Regions from separate parts of the Pseudarthrobacter sp. NCCP-2145 genome, predicted to be linked through region 1. Evidence: riboswitches for the same ligand, from Rfam matches in the RefSeq annotation. Region 1 holds a riboswitch; each other region holds the start of a gene.
What was found. Region 1 has a riboswitch for cyclic di-AMP ahead of NFU08_RS06095 (NlpC/P60 family protein). Riboswitches for the same ligand answer to the same signal wherever they lie in the genome.
Positions count from the first base shown of each region.

Region 2: it holds a riboswitch for cyclic di-AMP, as region 1 does, so the genes downstream of both, NFU08_RS20370 (LysM peptidoglycan-binding domain-containing protein) here and NFU08_RS06095 (NlpC/P60 family protein) in region 1, are expected to answer to the same signal.
Region 3: it holds a riboswitch for cyclic di-AMP, as region 1 does, so the genes downstream of both, NFU08_RS20460 (M23 family metallopeptidase) here and NFU08_RS06095 (NlpC/P60 family protein) in region 1, are expected to answer to the same signal.

Region 1 covers NZ_BRCG01000005.1:122,607-128,432, reverse strand. The annotation lists gene NFU08_RS06105 (hypothetical protein) at 1-317, opposite strand, end outside; gene NFU08_RS06100 (alkaline phosphatase) at 689-2,209, opposite strand; cyclic di-AMP (ydaO/yuaA leader) riboswitch at 2,764-2,961, shown strand; gene NFU08_RS06095 (NlpC/P60 family protein) at 2,965-3,741, shown strand; gene NFU08_RS06090 (DUF3488 and transglutaminase-like domain-containing protein) at 3,880-5,826, opposite strand, start outside.
Region 2 covers NZ_BRCG01000036.1:75-5,900, reverse strand. The annotation lists gene NFU08_RS20380 (APC family permease) at 1-911, shown strand, start outside; gene NFU08_RS20375 (YdiU family protein) at 908-2,383, shown strand; gene NFU08_RS20370 (LysM peptidoglycan-binding domain-containing protein) at 2,523-3,362, opposite strand; cyclic di-AMP (ydaO/yuaA leader) riboswitch at 3,366-3,567, opposite strand; gene NFU08_RS20365 (dienelactone hydrolase family protein) at 3,839-4,813, shown strand; partial or broken gene NFU08_RS20360 (lytic transglycosylase domain-containing protein) at 5,115-5,826, shown strand, end outside.
Region 3 covers NZ_BRCG01000037.1:1,923-7,748, reverse strand. The annotation lists gene NFU08_RS20485 (hypothetical protein) at 1-93, opposite strand, end outside; gene NFU08_RS20480 (cold-shock protein) at 319-702, shown strand; gene NFU08_RS20475 (DUF3027 domain-containing protein) at 709-1,368, shown strand; gene serC (phosphoserine transaminase) at 1,523-2,653, opposite strand; gene NFU08_RS20465 (metal-dependent transcriptional regulator) at 2,934-3,629, shown strand; cyclic di-AMP (ydaO/yuaA leader) riboswitch at 3,736-3,977, shown strand; gene NFU08_RS20460 (M23 family metallopeptidase) at 3,988-4,812, shown strand; cyclic di-AMP (ydaO/yuaA leader) riboswitch at 4,949-5,122, shown strand; gene NFU08_RS20455 (C40 family peptidase) at 5,193-5,826, shown strand, end outside.

The DNA of each region.
Region 1 (5,826 bases):
AACCAGACGCCGAGAGTGACCACACCATAGAGCAGTGCGATGCCCAGACGCCCGGCCCGGAGCAGGCGGAGGGTGATCAGGGGCAAGAAGATGCATGCGCCCAGCAGGCAGAGAACCTGGAGCCATTCGATCAGGGAATCCTCGTCAACCAGCCAGAGATAGAGCTCCTTGAAGGGAACAGTAGCCGCGGCGACAACGGCGAGGATAAAGGGAAGCAGGGCCACCAGCAGCGCCTGGCGCGGGGCGATTCCCCAGGTCTGGGAATCGGTTCTGAACCGTACAGCTGCTGGGGTGTACCACCGAGGGATGGCTGGCATCTTGCCTCCTTGACAAACTGGCTGGGGCCAAGTGTCAGTCGTTGATTCACAAGCGATTCCCCAGCGTCCCATGCCCAAAATCTGCTAGGGAAGATTCACGGGGAAGTTATGCGGGTTTCCGCACCCGCATTTCGAGAGGTACACAGCCGGCACCCAGCCAGTGGCGAAGGGTGAAGAACAAGCGCGCGCAGTAGGCTGCCGGGCTCAGCTGCCCTGGCACCGACCGGTTGCCGCAGTTTGTTCCGGACCTTAACGGGGTCCCCCGGGTGGTGTGCCTGCATCACTTGGCCGATCGGTTTGCAGGCCGCCGGGAGTCCCGTCGAGTTTGACCCGGGCCGTGGCAGTTTTGCAGTTCTGATTTTTCGCCAGGGTCAGCGCAGGACGCCCAGGGCGTTACCTACGATGTCGAACAGGTCGGTGTTGTCCACGCTGCCGTGCAGTTGCTCGGAGCCTGGGCCGTAGGCGTACACGGGCACGTCGGCGCCGGCGTGGTTGCCCGAGGCGTAGGTCAGCCAGAGACTGGCTTCCTTGGAGCCGTCCTTGACGTGGGGCGGGTCGCTCGGGGTCCGGAAGGTGGCGGGGCCGAAGTTTTTCGGGTCCGTTGCGCCGGTTCCGTTGGTGATCCCGGTTGAGCGGTCCGTGTCCTTGGAGTTTCCGTCGGACCGGGTGGGGGTGGAGTTATTGGCGGGGTTGCCGGAGTCGACGTTGACGGGGGGTCCGGCTGCTTCGGCATTGGTGAAGGTGCCCTTTTCGATGATGTTGAAACCCCCGGTTTCGTGGTCTGCGGTGACGATGACCAGGGTGTTGCCGTCCTTCTTGGCGAAGTCCAGGGCTGCGGCGACGGCGTCGTCGAAAGCTTTGACTTCCTCCAGGGTCTGGGCCGCGTCGTTGTCGTGGGAGCGTTTGTCGATCAAGGCACCTTCAACCTGCAGGTAAAAACCCTTGCCGCTGGTTTTCCGGTCAAGAAGCTCGATGGCTTTCTTTGTCATCTCCGACAGGGATGGCTCCTTCGCCTCGGGATCTTCGGGGTTGTCCTGCTTGGCTTTTTCGACGGTCAGGTTTCCCGTGTTGAACAAGCCAAAGACCTTCTCCTGTGCGGCCGCGTTCAGGGCTGTCCGGGTGGCAGGGATTTGGTTGGAGACTGAACCCAGGATTGCGTAGCCCTGCTCCTTCAGCGCGGTTTCATTCGAGGCATCGAAGCGGCCCAGGCCGCCACCGAGAATGACGTCCGTGGTGCCGTTGCGGGCAATCTGGTCTGCGACGGGGGTCACCCGCACATCACTGGCAGGCAACGGTTTGCCGGTGATCTCGGTGTCCTGGCACGCGTCGGCGGAGTAGTCGGGTCCCTGGCAGCCACGGGACAGGACGTGGCTCACCTGCCCGGCCGGCGACGCGTCGGTAACTTCGGCGGTGGAGACATTGCCGGTGCGGTAGCCGGCCTGCTTGGCCAACTCCATGATCGTCGGCACCACGGCCCCCTTGGCGTCCACCCCGAGGGCAGCGTTATAGGTTTTAATCCCGGAGGCCCAGGCCGTGGTTGCGGCGGCGGAATCGGTAACCAGTTCCGGATTAAAGTCGGCCTGGCCCGGCTGGCCGGACTTTTTCTGCACAGCGTAGGTGCTGACGGAGCCGTGAACAGGGAGGGTTTCCATCACCAGCCTGCCCTCGGCCCCGTAGAAACGCTCCCTGCCCGCCGTGACTTGGGTTCGGCCCATGCCGTCACCAAGCAGGTAGATAACATTCTCGGCTGTGGCAGGTGCTGACTTCGTGGCGTTAAACACCGCGTACCAGATCATCCCGGTTGCCACGGCTGCTCCCAGGACGACCCAAATGATCCTGCGTATCTTCCGTTCAGAGTCGGCGGGCGTGACGGCGGCCGGAGCTTGTGTCATCGGCGGTGCTTTCCTGTTCAGCGGCGGGGGCGTATGTCGGCTTCAGGGGCGGCGGTGTTTGTAGGGCTGGCCCTAGACGGTACCGCAGCCGCAGCGCCACCCATGGGTTTCTCGAAGCAATGGAATTGGATCCATTCAGAAAGGATACGGCTCGTGTTCCAGGACATCGAGTAAGTGCAGGACAACTCAGCCTTAATCCGGTTGGGCCGGCCCTGCCTTACTAAGCGGTGAGGCCCACCAGCGGGGTCTGTTCCAGAGGCAGCCCTTAAACAAGAGCCTCCTCGCAAGTGCCCGACGGAAAATGCAATTCGTCTTCGTCTTCTGTTTTCTAAGAGCGTGTTTCAGACTCCCGAAATGACTACGTGGCCGACCGGACAGGAATACGGGCACAGGGCAGTACATGGAGGCGGCAGCGCAATTGTTCATCCCTGGTCCTTAGTGCCGTCCTTTATGCATCCAATAAGAGGATCTGCGGCTCTGCGTTATGCAAATGTGACAACGTCGTGGGTTTTCGAGTAGGGTCAGACGCGTGCCGGTCTCAGAATGCGGCACTCCTGAGCAGATTGCCTAACTCTGCCGCTGCCTCGGGATCCGTTCGCATCATTCGTCCGGCAGAGACGGGGAAACCAATTGTGGCCTGCTTCGGGCAGGCCTTGGGGTGAAGCCGCGACTCCTGCCTTGTGCTGGAACTGCGGCCGGGTGTCTCCCATCCGAATCCGACAGCTAACCCCGCAGGCAGTGGGAGAGGCCCTTTCATGTCCATTCGCCGTGCTCACGGCCGCCACCGCGCGGTCCCCGTCCACACCAGCGCCCTTGCAGTCCTGACCAAGTCCGTCACCGACAACGCCGGCGGTGTGGGCCGCCAGGCGGCCGTCATCGCAGCAGCTTCCGGACTCGTTCTTACCAGTGGCGTTGCAGCCCAGGCAGCAGATGCCCCGACCCAGCGCGAGGCAGAGCCGGCCTCGACCCTGGAGGTTGCCAGCCAGGTCCAGGCGCCGCTCAGCGCAGACTCGACAGTCCAGATTTCCTACGAGCGCCCCGCCGTAAAGACGACGCCCGCTCCTGTCATCGAAGCGCCAACGCCTGTCGCCGTTCAGGCACCCAAGGCGGCCGTGCCCGCCGCGACTGCCGTCGCGAACGCCGCAGCGCCGGCCAAGGCCCAAGTCACCGTCACCCCCGCCCCTGCTGCCGCGCCGGCAGCCGCCCCGGCAGGCGGAGTCAACGCCACCATGGTCTCCTCGGCCTACGCCCAGATCGGCATGATCCAGGACTGCACACGACTGGTCGAGAACGCTCTTAACGCTGCCGGCATCCCTGTCGGAGACCTCGGTCCGATGCAGTTCATGAACTACGGCACTGTAGTCTCCGATCCGCAGCCCGGTGACATGGTCATGCAGCCCGGCCACGTAGGAATCTACGTCGGCAACGGCCAGGTTCTCAGCTCCGGCCTGAACGGCAAGAACGAAACCGCCGTTCACCCGCTGACGTGGATGACGTCAAAGGGTGCTGTCACCTTCGTACGCGCAGGCTAATAAATTTCTGAAGGCCGGCGATTCGGTGCCTTGGGGGCGGCGAATCACCGGCCTTCAGTATCTCTTGAGCAGCATGGGCCTCTGAACGCCGGTTTTTAAACTACCGGCCTGTTCGCAAGGACCAGACCGGCCGCTCGGTCACAGTTTGGGTACGGCCTGCCGCGACTGCTTCTTGTCGGCGTGCAACTGGCCCTCATGGAGCGATCTCGGCAGGAGCCTGGCTTCCAGACGTGCGGGAAGAGTATTGGAATCTCGTAATGCCCTTTTAACTTCCTGAACGTCGGCCCATGTTGGAGCCCCGGGGCCGGGTTTCGCGTTTGCAGCAGCGGAGTAGACCTGGAGTTCGTAAGCGTGACGGAGCCTGGTCAGTGATTCGATGGCCGGGCCGTTGAACCGGGCTTGATACATCAGCCGGCTGGTGAAATTCCGCGGTGTTTCCGCGGGGCTCGGACGGTAACCATGATCAACGGCGCTTTCGGTCGTCTCGGCCCAGGCGATGCTGGCTGCTTGTCCCGGACTTGACCTGAGAAATCGGCGCTTTCGTCCACCGGATCTGACGATGCGGACCAGAAATGGTGCGGAGGCCAGAAGTAGCAGGGCCAAAACCGCGCCCGTGAAAACGCTGCGATCCATACCGGAAGGGGCGGACGTGCCCGGCGTGCCGACGCCTGGAGGTCCTGGGGCAGGAGTCGGGGATATCCCGATGTCCGGCACGGGCAAGCCTTCGGATCTGAAGTCGTCCTCTACCGCGAGCCCTTGAGGAGTTGCCGGTTGCTGCGCATAGCCGGGGACGACTCCGCGGGAAGGAGTCGGTTCGAATCTAACCCAGCCGGCACCGCGGAAGTACAGCTCTGGCCAGGCATGGGCGTCCTTGGAATCAACGGCGAATTCGGGCAGCTCTTCCCCGCCGACCATAACGGTGTTCCCGGTTGGGTCCCCTGGGGCGTAACCGACGGCGACGCGGCTCGGGATCCCGGCCAGCCGTGCCATGACAGCCATGGTTCCGGCGAAGTGGACGCAGTAGCCGGCTTTTACTTCAAGGAACCGTCCAATGACTTCAAGGCCGGTGCCATCGTAGTTTCCTTCGACGGGTGCCTGCAGGGAGTAGGTGAAGTCGCCACCCCGCAGGTAATTTTGGATGGCCATTGCTTTGTTGTAGGGCTTGATCAGGTCCTCGGTGAGGTATTGTGCGGTTTCCCTGACGATGGGTGGAAGCTCCCCGGGCAGGGAGCTGAACCCGGCATCGACCTCATCTTCCCTGACAGGGCCCATGCCGGCCAGTGACTCACTCGTTAACTCCGGTGTTGAACTGATCACCTGATAGCTTTGCCAGGCTGCTGTCTCCCCCTTGGCCGACAGCACAGTCAGGTTTCGCGGGTCCCATGTCCACCTGCCATCAAGTCCAGAGATGCTCACCGGGGCATAGGGTGCCAGCAACCAGGGACTCGTAAAACTTCGGGTATCGATCCGGGTGGTGATCACACTCCCGCTACGGACCGGAAGGCCGGCTCTCTTTCCCATCTCCCTGATGCCGGACCGGCGCGAATCCAGGCGTGGGTCCGGCTGCCATCGTTTGCCCGAAAAGTCCTCCAGTGTCGCAAGCCGCAGATACAGTGGTTCATCGGCAGTGGTGGCATACGTGATTCGACCAAAACCGTCAGGCTCCCTGAGCGAGTTTCCCAGCGTTATGCTTGGGTCGAGCCCGGACGCGGCGCCCCACCACTGCAACCGGGCTCCCTGGGGAAACGTTCCTGCGTTGAAGCCCGGGATGACGGTTGGCAGAAAAAGAGTCAGGCTAAGCGCGGCCGCCCCGAGAGACACAGCACGAGCGAGGTAGCCGGCAGTTGAGTGCGCTGCCCGGCTGTGTACATCAAAGCTTTCCCGCCACTGCCCCGAGCCAAGGAGGAAGATGTAGCCGGCGGCCGCTGCAGTAAACGCGGGAACACCCACGCTTTCGGGAATGATGACTGCGGGGATGGAAAGGACAGCCAGCAGGGGCAGGCCACTGGTCGCCGGCATCCTGCAGGTGATGGCCAGGGTATCAACGAGCACTGCCGTCAGACCGATGGTCGCGCAGGTAATCAA
Region 2 (5,826 bases), on a different contig from region 1:
TGGAGATGGCCGCATTGTGCATTGTGATCGGCGTCGGGTTCTTTGTCATGGCCCAGGGGACCGGAAACCCGGGCGAGATCTTTGTCTTCAACGACTCCCAGGACAAGGGGCTCTTCCTGGCCGTCACCGCAGCCACCTCCATCGCGTTTTTTGCCATGGTGGGCTTCGAGGACTCGGTCAACATGGTGGAAGAGACCCGGAATCCCGAGAAGATCTTTCCCCGCACCATGCTCACCGGCCTGGGCATCGCAGTACTGCTGTACATGCTGGTGGCGGTGTCCGTGGTGAGCGTCCTCTCGCCCACCGAACTCGAGGGCATCCGGGAAGCTGAGGGCGCTGCCCTGCTTGAAGTGGTCCACAAGGGCTCACCGGACTTCCCCATCGACAGGGTCTTCCCCTTCCTGGCAGTCTTCGCGGTCGCCAACACGGCCCTCATCAACATGCTGATGGCCAGCCGGCTGATTTACGGCATGGCCCGCCAGCACGTCCTGCCCGGTGCCTTGGGGAAAGTCCTTCCGGTCCGGCGCACCCCGTGGGCCGGAATTGCCTTCTCCACTGTCCTGGCACTGGGCCTCATCCTGTACGTCACCAGTGATCCCGAAAGCAACATTGTGGCCAACCTGTCCGGCACCACAGCCTTCCTGCTGCTGTGCGTGTTCACTGCGGTCAACGTGGCCTGCCTGGTGCTGCGCCGCAAGCGGGATCCCCACCGCAAGGTCTTCTTCACTTCACCCGGCCCGCTCCCGCTGGTGGCCGCCATGCTCTGCGCTTTCCTGGCCGGGCCGTGGGTGGGCAGGAACATCATCCAGTACCAGATCGCCGGCGGACTGATGGCCATTGGGGTCATCCTGTGGCTTATCACCTGGCTGATCAACCGCAGGACAAACGACGGCGATAGGGTTGATTCATGACTGCAGCAGCAGAATCAACTGTCACCTTCGAGGGACTATTCGCCAGTTCACTCCCGGAACTCGCTGTTCCCTGGCAGGCTGAGGAAGCGCCCGAACCCGGGCTCCTGGTCCTCAACGATGCCCTCGCCGGCGAGCTGGGACTTGCCCCCGAATACCTCAAGACCCCCGAAGGCGTGCGGCTGCTCCTGGGGAACCACGTCCCGGCCGGCGCCACCCCGGTTGCCCAGGCATACGCCGGGCACCAGTTCGGCGGCTACTCGCCGCTGCTCGGCGACGGCCGGGCGCTCCTGCTCGGCGAACTGGTGGACGTTGCCGGGCGCCGCCGGGACATACATCTCAAAGGCTCCGGCCGTACGCCCTTCGCCCGGGCAGGCGACGGCCGCGCCGTCGTCGGCCCCATGCTGCGGGAATACCTCGTCAGCGAGGCAATGCACGCCTTGAACATTCCCACCACCCGGGCCCTGGCCGTTGTGGCCACAGGACGCCCGGTGCGCCGGGACACGATGCTGCCCGGCGCCGTCCTGGCCCGGGTGGCCAGCAGCCATCTCCGGGTGGGCAGCTTCCAATATGCCCGGGCCACGGACAACATGGAGCTCCTGCGCCGGCTGGCGGACCATGCCATCAGCCGGCACTACCCGGCCGCAGCCCGGGCGGAACATCCCTACCTGGAACTGTTCGCCTCCGTGGTGGCCGCCCAGGCCGGGCTGGTGGCCCGGTGGATGCTGGTGGGGTTCGTGCACGGCGTCATGAACACGGACAACATGACCATTTCCGGCGAAACCATCGACTACGGCCCCTGCGCCTTCATGGACGCTTTCAACCCCGGTGCCGTGTACAGCTCCATCGACGTCGGCGGCCGCTACGCCTACGCCAACCAGCCGGTGGTGGCTGAGTGGAACCTTGCGCGGCTGGCGGAGGCCATGCTGCCGCTCTTCCATGAGGACCAGGAACAGGCAGTCGCCCCCGCCGTGGAGGCGCTGGGGAAGTTCCGCAGCCACTACAGCGACGCCTGGTTCAACGGCATGAAGGCAAAGCTTGGTATCAAAGGCGGACCGGCCGGAAGCAAGGAGGGAGACGAGGCATCGGAACTGGTGGACGGGGTAATCGCCCTGCTGAAGGACGGCCCTGTCGATTACACACAGTTCTTCCGGAGCCTGGGCCAGGCTGCCCGGGGCGATGACAGGCCGGCGCGCGGCATGGTCCTGGATCTCGCCGCGTTTGATGCCTGGGCTGGGCGCTGGGCAGCCCTGAAGCCCGACGCCGGGCTGATGGACAGCGTCAATCCGGTGTACATTCCCCGGAACCACCTGGTGGAGGAAGCGCTGGCGGCTGCAACGGAGGGGGACATGGCCCCGTTCAACCGTTTCCTGAATGTGGTGAGGTCCCCGTTCCAGGAACGCCGGGGGCTGGAACGCTACACCGAGGGCCCGCCGGAAGGCTTCGGCGCCTACCGGACCTTCTGCGGCACCTGACCCGGGAAGGCGCCGGCCTCCGGACGGATCCGGAATAAAAAGCGTGGACGCACACAAGGGCGGCAGCCGGGAGAACCCGGCTGCCGCCCTTGTGTGCAGTGGCCTGGCCCTTACGGGCCGGCTGCTGTTGCCGTGGTGACTATGCCACCCGGACGAAGGAAGCGCCGCTGAGCCAGCTGATGGAGTGCACAGCAGTCTGGTTGCCGTTTACGCCGCCGCTGACAACCTGGCCGTCGCCGGCGTACACGCCTACGTGGCCGGCGGTGATCACCAGGTCACCGGGGGCGGGGGTGCCCACGGTGGTGCCGTACTGGTAGAACTGGCCGGGGGCCAGGTCACCAACGGACTTGCCGACGGTGCGCAGGGCCTTCTCCACCATGGCGGTGCAGTCCTGGATCTGGCCAACCTGGCCGTAGGCGTTGGCCAGGATGGCTGCACCGGCGCCGCTGCCCGTGGCTGCAACCGGTGCTGACGCGTAGGACATGTTCATTCCGGTGTTCGCCGGGGCGGCGGCAGCGGTCTGGACAGGAGCCGGTGCCGGTGCTGCAGCCGGTGCTACGTAGGCTGCGACCGGAGCAGAGCCCGCCGCGGGAATCTGGATCTGGTCACCGGGGTAGATGATCGTGGAGACTGAAAGCCCGTTGGCTGACAGGACGTCATTCAGGCTGACACCGTGCATCGACGCGATGGCACCAAGGGTGTCGCCCGATACAACCGTGTGGACGTTGCCGGCCGCTGCGGCGGGGGCTGCAACTGCCGCAGCGGGGGCGGCGGACGCCTGGACGCTAGCGGTCTCGGTGGTGTCCGGACCGTTCACACCGGCGTGGGCCGGGGCGCCGACGCCGAAGGCAATGCCGGAGGCTGCTGCTACGGCGAGAGCCGGACGGCCCAGGGACTTGGCCGAAACAGCCAGTCCCTCGATCACGATGGAGCGGGCCGGGGTTGCGCGGTGACGGGCAGTGGTGGAATTTTTTGACACAGTTGATCGCCTCTCCCATGCCTGCGGGGTGAGCTGTCGGGTTCGGGTTGGAGATACCCGGCCGGTAACAACTCCGAATGGAACGGAGGCGCTATCGACTTAACCCCAAGGCCTTCTGAAGGCCGCGGAAACTTGGTTCCCCCGTCCCTGCCAGCTGGAAAGCGTTGGTTCCCGGGTCAGTGGCAGGGCTCGGCATTCTGACGGGGAATGTCCCGTCTGGGAGGGACACCAGATGACCATAACCCGACTTAGCACCCATTGTCACATTTGGATAACATGCGAGGCGGTTCTCTCGGTTGCGCCATCGACTGGATTTCGCGTGCCATGGGGCTGTGGGTACGGATACAAGGCGCGCCGATTTTGCAGAGAGTGTTTTTTATCACAAAGCGATAAAGGTGGGAGCAGAGACCGCCGGGAAACCTTGTCCGGAGCTGGCTGGGGGAGGAGTATGTTCGGCACCCCCGAGGAGGCAGACCGTGACGCAGCTTGGCAAGTTTGAGAGATACCTGATCGAGGAATTCTTCGATGACTACCGGTCCGGCGCGCTGAGCCAGCGGACCTTTACCCGGCGTGTCGCCTTCATCACCGGCAGCATGGCGGCAGCGTCGGCGGCAATGCTGCTGGTGGGCTGTACCCCCACTGAGGTGCCACGGAGCACAGACCCCATGCCCACCCCGGAACCTTCCCCGACGTCCGCTGCGGGGACCGCGGGGTCGGGTGCGGTGCCCGGGGCCAAAAGCCCGCTCTCCGTCCCGGAGGGGGCGCCAGGATTGACGACGGCGTCCGTTCAGTTTCCGTCCGGCGGCGCCTCCGTTAGTGCCTACCTGGCCAGGCCCGGGCAGGAAGGGCGTGCTCCTGCCGTGCTGATCTGCCATGAGAACCGCGGGCTGACGCCCCATATCGAAGACGTGGCCCGCCGGTTCGCGAAGGAGGGGTACGCGGCCCTCGCGCTCGACCTGCTCAGCCGCGAAGGCGGGACGGCCGGCATGGACCGGGACGCTGTACCCGGCGCCCTCACCCAGGCCGGCGCCCAGCGGCACGTGGCCGACTTCGCCGCAGCACTGGAGTACCTCCGGGCCCAGGACTTCGTGGACGGCGGCCGCGTCGCCATGACCGGCTACTGCTTCGGCGGCGGCATCACCTGGCAGGCGGCCACCGAGCTGGACGGCCTGAAGGCAACAGCGGCGTTTTACGGACCTGCCCCTGACCTGGCCAAAGTGCCGGACATCAAGGCGGCCGTATTCGGGGTCTACGCTGAACTCGATCAACGCATCACCGGGCCCATGCCTGCGCTTAAGGATGCGCTGGCAGCCTCCGGCGTTGTCCACCAGCTCACGGTCTACCCCGGCGTGGACCACGCCTTCCATAACGACACAGGCGACCGCTACAACGGGGCCCAGGCGACGGCCGCATGGAACGACACCCTTGCCTGGTTCGGCCGGCATCTGTAAAGGGCCGGCCCTTCTGCCCTTGCCGCCACCGTAGCTGCCTCCGGTCCATAACGATGTAGAAACGTCCGCCTTCAACCTGAGGGTGAAGGCGGTAGGCTTCCCGACTATGTGCCGGTTCGTTACCAAACCCAGGGCGCGGCTCGCCGCGGCGCTTGTTTCGTGTGCGCTGGTGGGAACCCTATGGCTTACCCCAGCGGGTGCTGCGGAGGTCCCGCCCGGTGATTACCCCTCCTGGGAGGAGGTACAGGACGCGAAAGAGAGCGAAGCCGGGAAAGCCGCGGAAATTGCAAGGATTGGTGGTTTGCTGTCCGCCCTCCAGGACCAGTCCGAGACCACCGGCTCCGTGGCGGTGCAGGCAGCGGCGGAGTATGCGGTGACGGATGCGGCCTTGCAGGCTGCGTCTGCAAGGGTGGAAGCCCTGGCCGCGCAGGCCGCGCAGGCCGACTCCGAGCTGGTCCGGCACAGGAAAGAGCTCGGTGCGCTGGCGGCCCAGTCATACAAGACCGGTGGTACCAACATGGGGTTCTTTGTTGCCCTCGACGCCGTCCAGGGCAACACCGTGCATGGGCTCAACGTGGTGCAGATCGTGGGGGACAAGACCGCCGCGCTCGTGCACAAGGCGCAGGCCGCAGGAAAGATCGCTGCTGCGCTGGCGGCCCAGGAACAGGCTGCGAAGGATGAGCGCGGGCGGCTGTCCCTTGAAGCCGAAGCCAGGCTCACGGAGGCCCGGTCAGCCCAGGACGCCGTGGCCCGCCAGGCTGCGGAGGAGAAGCAGCGCAGCGAGCAGTTAACGGCGCAGCTGGCGTCGCTCAAGGGCACGACGGCGGAGGTGGAGAACGCCTACCGGCAGGGCCAGGCGGCGCTGGCTGCCTACGAGGCATCCCAGGCGGCCAAACGCGCCGCGGCGGAAGAGCAGTCCCGCCGTCAGGCCGACGCAGCTGCCCGGGCCGCGCCGCTGCCCGCCGCCCGGCCTGCGGCACCGGAAGCGCCCCGGCCCGGCGGCCCGGCCCCCG
Region 3 (5,826 bases), on a different contig from region 1:
CAAAGCCATCACGGTGCCTACTGCCACCAAAGAGAGCACGGCGACAGCTGCGGCGGTGATCATCAGGGCACGCCGGTAACGCGAGGGAGTCATAAACGTAACGCTACAGCTCCCGCAGCCCCGGGCGTGAACGCTGCCGCACGGAGCCCCGGAATGCCTCCGCAAGGCAGGTAAAAGCGGGAATAGGGCAGTGGGCAGGATAACCTTGGGGGATAGACCAACACGGCCTGCAGCCGCCATACCCTAAACCCGCACAGCAATGCGGATGCGGTGGCGGGCGGCCGTGTCAGAAGACGCAGAACGAAGAAGGTTGATTACGTGCCTACCGGCAAGGTCAAGTGGTATGACAAGGACAAGGGCTTTGGTTTCCTCGCGGGCGAGGACGGCCAGGAGGTATTCCTGCCCAAATCGTCGCTGCCCGAGGGCGTAACAGAGCTTAAGGCCGGCACCCGGGTTGAGTTCGGTGTGGCTGACGGCCGGAAGGGCGCGCAGGCCCTGGGCCTGCGTGTGCTGGACAAGACACCTTCCATCGCCAAGGCAAAGCGGCCCAGCGCCAAGGACCTCGCCCCCCTTGTCCAGGACCTGGTGACTGTCCTGGACAACCTGTCCGGGACGCTCTCGGCAGGCAAGTACCCGGAAGGCAACAAGGGCAAGGCCATCGCCGCTGCCCTGCGTAAGGTTGCCGACGAGCTGGACGTTTAGGCACTTATGAACCCGGAAGCTGAACAGCCGGTCCCAGCTGTGCCGGAACAGGACGGCACGACGGCGGGTGGCACGGCCGCTGCCGGCCCCGCCGCTGCGGTGGCCAAGGCGGCGTCCAAGCGCCGCGCGGGTGTCCCGGTGTGGCGGACAGGGAAGCCTGATGCCTTCCTCGCTGCCGCGGTGGACACCGCGCGTGCCGCTGTGGAGGACATCACGCCTGCACCTACCATTGGCCGGCACCTGGGGGCTAAAAGCGAAGGCGACCGCCTGGTGACGCACCTGTTCGAATCCAGGCTGCCCGGATACCTGGGCTGGCAGTGGTACGCGGTGCTGACCCGCAACTCCCGCTCGAAGGTTGTGACCGTCAGCGAGCTCGGCCTGCTGCCGTCGGAAGATTCGATCCTTGCCCCGGAATGGGTGCCGTGGGCTGAACGAGTCCGGCCCGAGGATGAGCAGGACCAGGAGCCGGAGCCGGAGCAGGACCAGGTCCTGGCAGCGGAACCGGAAGCTGGCGGGCAGGTGGCTGTGCCCGCAGAAGGCGAAGCGGATGACGCCGCCCGGGATGCCGTATCAGGGCCTGCCGTTTCAGAGCCCGCCGTCGAGGCCCCTGAGGTTGCCCCTGGTCCGTCCTCGGAGCCCGCAGAAGACGACGCCGCCACGCCTTAGGGCACGCCGCACCCCACGGCACACTTCCCCACGACTTACACAAAGGCGCCGCCCGGAACTAACCCCGGGCGGCGCCGTCGTAATTAACGCTCTTTGCTTCTGGGTGCGCTGCTTTGGGCCACTGAGCCGCAGCGCGGACTGCTGCTGGAGCCCGCTACTTGCGCAGCTTGCCCACCACGAAGTCGATGCTGGCCAGCAGTGCGGAAACGTCGTCCGGTTCGATGGCCACGAAAGTGGCGATGCGCAGCTGGTTGCGGCCGAGCTTGCGGTAGGGCTCGGTGTCCACGACGCCGTTGGCCCGCAGCACCTTTGCCACCATGGCTGCGTCCACAGACTCGTCAAAATCGATGGTGGCAATGACGTTGGAGCGCTCATCCGGGTTGGTGACGAACGGGGTGGCGAACTCGGAAGATTCGGCCCAGCTGTAGATCCGGCCGGCGGAATCGGCAGTGCGTGCCGAGGCAAAGTCCAGGCCGCCGTTGGCGTTCAGCCACTGGACCTGCGCATCCAGGGTCACCAGGGTGGACAGCGACGGCGTGTTGTAGGTCTGGTTTAGCCGTGAGTTGTCGATTGCGGTCTGCAGGTCGAGGAAATCGGGGATCCAGCGGCCGGTGGCCTTGATGCGGGCCGCGCGGTCAAGCGCGGCGGGGGAGAACAGGCCAAGCCAGAGTCCACCGTCGGAGGCAAAGTTTTTCTGCGGGGCGAAGTAGTAGACGTCGCTCTCCGCCACGTCCACGTCCAGGCCGCCGGCTGCTGACGTCGCGTCAACCAGCACCAGTGCGCCCTCGTCCGCACCTGCCACGCGCTTCACGGGGGCGGAGACGCCCGTGGAGGTCTCGTTCTGGGGCCAGGCGTAGGTATCAACGCCCGCTTCGGCCTGGGCGGCCGGGCGGGTACCTGGTTCGGACTTGATGATGGAGGAGGCGTCCAGGAAGGGCGCCTTGTTGGTGGCGGCCGCGAATTTGGACCCGAACTCACCGAAGGAGAGGTGCTGGGCCTTCTTCTCCACCAGGCCGAAGCTGGCGATGTCCCAGAACGCAGTGGAACCGCCGACGCCAAGAACCACCTCATAGCCCTCGGGTGCCCGGAAGAACTGGCTGAGGCCCTCGCGCACCGACCCCACCAGGTTCTTCACCGGAGCCTGCCGGTGCGAGGTTCCCAGGATGGTTTTCGACGCAGCGGACAGCGCATCGATCTGCTCCTGCCGGACCTTTGACGGGCCGGCGCCGAACCGTCCGTCCTTGGGCAGGAGGTCGGCGGGAATAGTGATGCTGTTTTCGCTCACAGGTGCTCCAATTTCGGCGTGGACGCGGCTAGGGTCCGGACGGGTGGTTGCTTGGCGGACAGTCGGCTGTGACTGCAACTCCGGCCCTCCTCATTCTGCCTGAACCGGCGTTGGTGCGGGAACCGGCACCGTCATAGTCCAGACATTGAGACGGCCTGTTGTGACGGCCGCCAACTATTCGGACAAAGTCAAAATAGGCTAAGCTTTCCAACGGACTACGTCGCGCGGAAGGCGATACGGTGGGACAACGCAAGGTACTGCGCTCGAGGAGCTGAGCTGGATGACGGATCTGATCGACACTACGGAGATGTACCTTCGGACCATCTTGGAGCTTGAGGAAGAGAACATCGTGGCCCTCCGCGCCCGGATCGCCGAGCGCCTGCGGCACTCAGGCCCCACGGTTTCCCAGACCATAGGCAGGATGGAGCGGGACGGCTTGGTGGTTGTCTCGGGCGACCGGCACCTCGAACTCACCGAAGTGGGCCGGAAGCGCGCTACCGAGGTGATGCGGAAGCACCGGCTGGCGGAGCGGCTTCTGGCAGACGTGATCGGCCTGGACTGGGCCTACGTCCATGACGAGGCCTGCCGCTGGGAGCATGTCATGAGCGAACGCGTGGAGCGGCGCATCTACGAGCTGCTTGACCACCCCACGGAGTCCCCGTACGGCAATCCCATCCCCGGCCTGGCGGCCCTCGGCGGCCAGGCATCGCAAGGATTCGCGGACGGGGCCGTCAGCCTGCTGGAGGCAATGAAGTCCTATGGCCCGGCGTCGGAGGTAACCGTAAGCCGCCTGGCTGAGCCGATCCAGGTGGAGCCGGAACTGCTGGTCCAGCTCGACGAGGGCGGCATCCGTCCCGGGGCTGCGGTCTCGCTGGAGCGGGTGGGAGACTACATTTCGGTCCGCGTGCCCGGCATAGAGGGCGCCCTGGAGTTGCCGCCCGAAGTCGCAGCCCACGTCTTCGTTGCCGTCCGGTAAACCCGCGTACTACCCCGGCCGGGACGGATTAGCCAAAGATAACGGAATTGTTACTTTGGGACTTCTGGCCCTATAGTTAAACCCAAGCGTAGATACTAAAGCGTTACCTGATCCGGAGCCGAGCTCTGCCAGCGGATCAGGTGCACGAGTCATTACTGGCAGAGGCGGGGGAACCACAACCGGCAGACGGGGGACTGCCTTGGGGTGAAGTCCGTCAGCAGCAAGCCTCTTCCAGCGTTGGATCCTTCCAGGGATACCTCTGTGCCGAGCTTGCCCAGGCGGACCGGGTCTGTGAACTCTCTGACCCGAATCCGACAGCTAACTTCGCAGGCTTTCCAGAGAGGAACCCTTCTTGTCCATGCAGACCCCCAAGGGGCGCCGCCGCGCGGCCGCCCCCGTTCCAACGCCGCGCGTTGTCGAGGTCATCACCACGGAACGCCCCCGCGATCCGCACCGTGATGCACGCCGCCGTCGAGGTCCCTTCCGGCAGATCACAGAATTTGCCTCCGCCAGCGGTATTGGCCAGAAAGCCGGAATCGCGCTGGCTGCCACCGGCCTGGTGCTGACCGTGACCGTTCCGGCAACCAGCCCCGTCATGGCCACCGACAATGCAGGCAGCGTCACCCCCGTGGCAGCCTCGGCTGTTACCCCGCAGCCACAGGTATCCGCCGAGGCCGGCGCGCAGATCGACTTCAGCCGCTCTGCCGTGGTGACCCAGGCGGATCCCGACGGCAAGCTGAAGCAGCTGCTCAGCGCGCAGTCCGCCGGTTCCGTGTCCCGCGCAGCCTCGGCCGGAAGCCTCGGAGCCCCGTTGGCCGCGCTGTCCACTGCCTCCCCGTTCGGCTACCGGGTCAGCCCGATCACCGGCGGCTCCGGTGACTTCCATCGCGGCCAGGACTACGTGGCCCAGTGCGGCACCTCGGTCCTGGCAGCCGCAGCCGGCACCGTGACGTTCGTCGGGTGGCACCAGTACGGCGGTGGAAACCGCGTTGTCGTGGACCACGGCAACGGCCTGGAGACCACATACAACCACCTCTCGTCCTTCAGTGTCACCGAGGGCCAGACGGTCTCCCGGGGCGATGTCCTGGCGCTCAGCGGCACCACGGGTGCTTCAACAGGCTGCCACCTCCACTTCGAGGTCCAGGTCAACGGCGAAGTCGTCGATCCCACGGGCTGGCTGTAGTCAAATGAGGGACGGCTATCGAATCATCATGACCCGCCGTGACCTGAATGTGACATTCAACGAAAACTGCTGTACCGTCTAACTCGCGTCAACTTTTCCGAAGTTGACGCTCTTGTGCGGATTGCCTAGCTCTGCCACCGCTCAAGGTCCGTTCGCATTTCATCGTCTGGCAGGGGCGGGGGAACCAATTTTGGTCTTTGCTTCAGCGAAGGCCTTGGGGTTAAGTCGCAAAGCTTCCTTGGAAGCGGAGTGGCCGGGTGACTCCCATCCGAATCCGACAGCTCACCTCGCAGGCATTGGGAGAGGCTACCTTCGTGTCTTCACGCCATCATTCTGCGCGCCACCGTGCGCAAACGGTTCGTACCAACCCCTTGGACACCGTGTCCAAGGCTGTTAGTGCCAATGCCGGGACAGTAGGTCGCCAGGCTGCCGTTATCGCAGCCGCTTCCGGTCTCATCCTCAGCATGGGCCTGCCTGCCAGCGCCGCGGACACTACCGCTGGCGTTTCCGCTTCCACCGAGTCCGGGTCTGCCCAGTCCGCCCTCGCGGTGACTGCAGCACCCACCGCCACCGTCTCCTTCGAGCGTCCCGTGGTGAAGACCACCGCCGCTCCGAAGCCGGCACCTGTGCGGGTACAGTCGACCGATTCCGAGAGCCGGACTGCTGCCGGAACTCGGACGGCCTCCACCGCATCAGCTCCCGAAGCTGAAGCTGAGAAGCTTGCCGAAACGGTTTCCTCGGCCTCCACCTCCGGCATTGCCGCACTTGCGTACACTGGCATCGGCCGTCCCTACGTCTGGGGTGGCACCACCCCCAACGGCTGGGACTGCTCCGGCTTCACGCAGTGGGTGTACGCCCAGGCCGGCATCAGCATCCCGCGCGTCAACGCCTGGACGGCAATGACGCCCACCTCCACCCCGCAGCCGGGTGACCTGGTCATGCAGAACGGTGGCGCGCACGTAGGCATCTACGTCGGCAACGGCATGATGATCAGCGCTCTCAACCCGTCCCAGG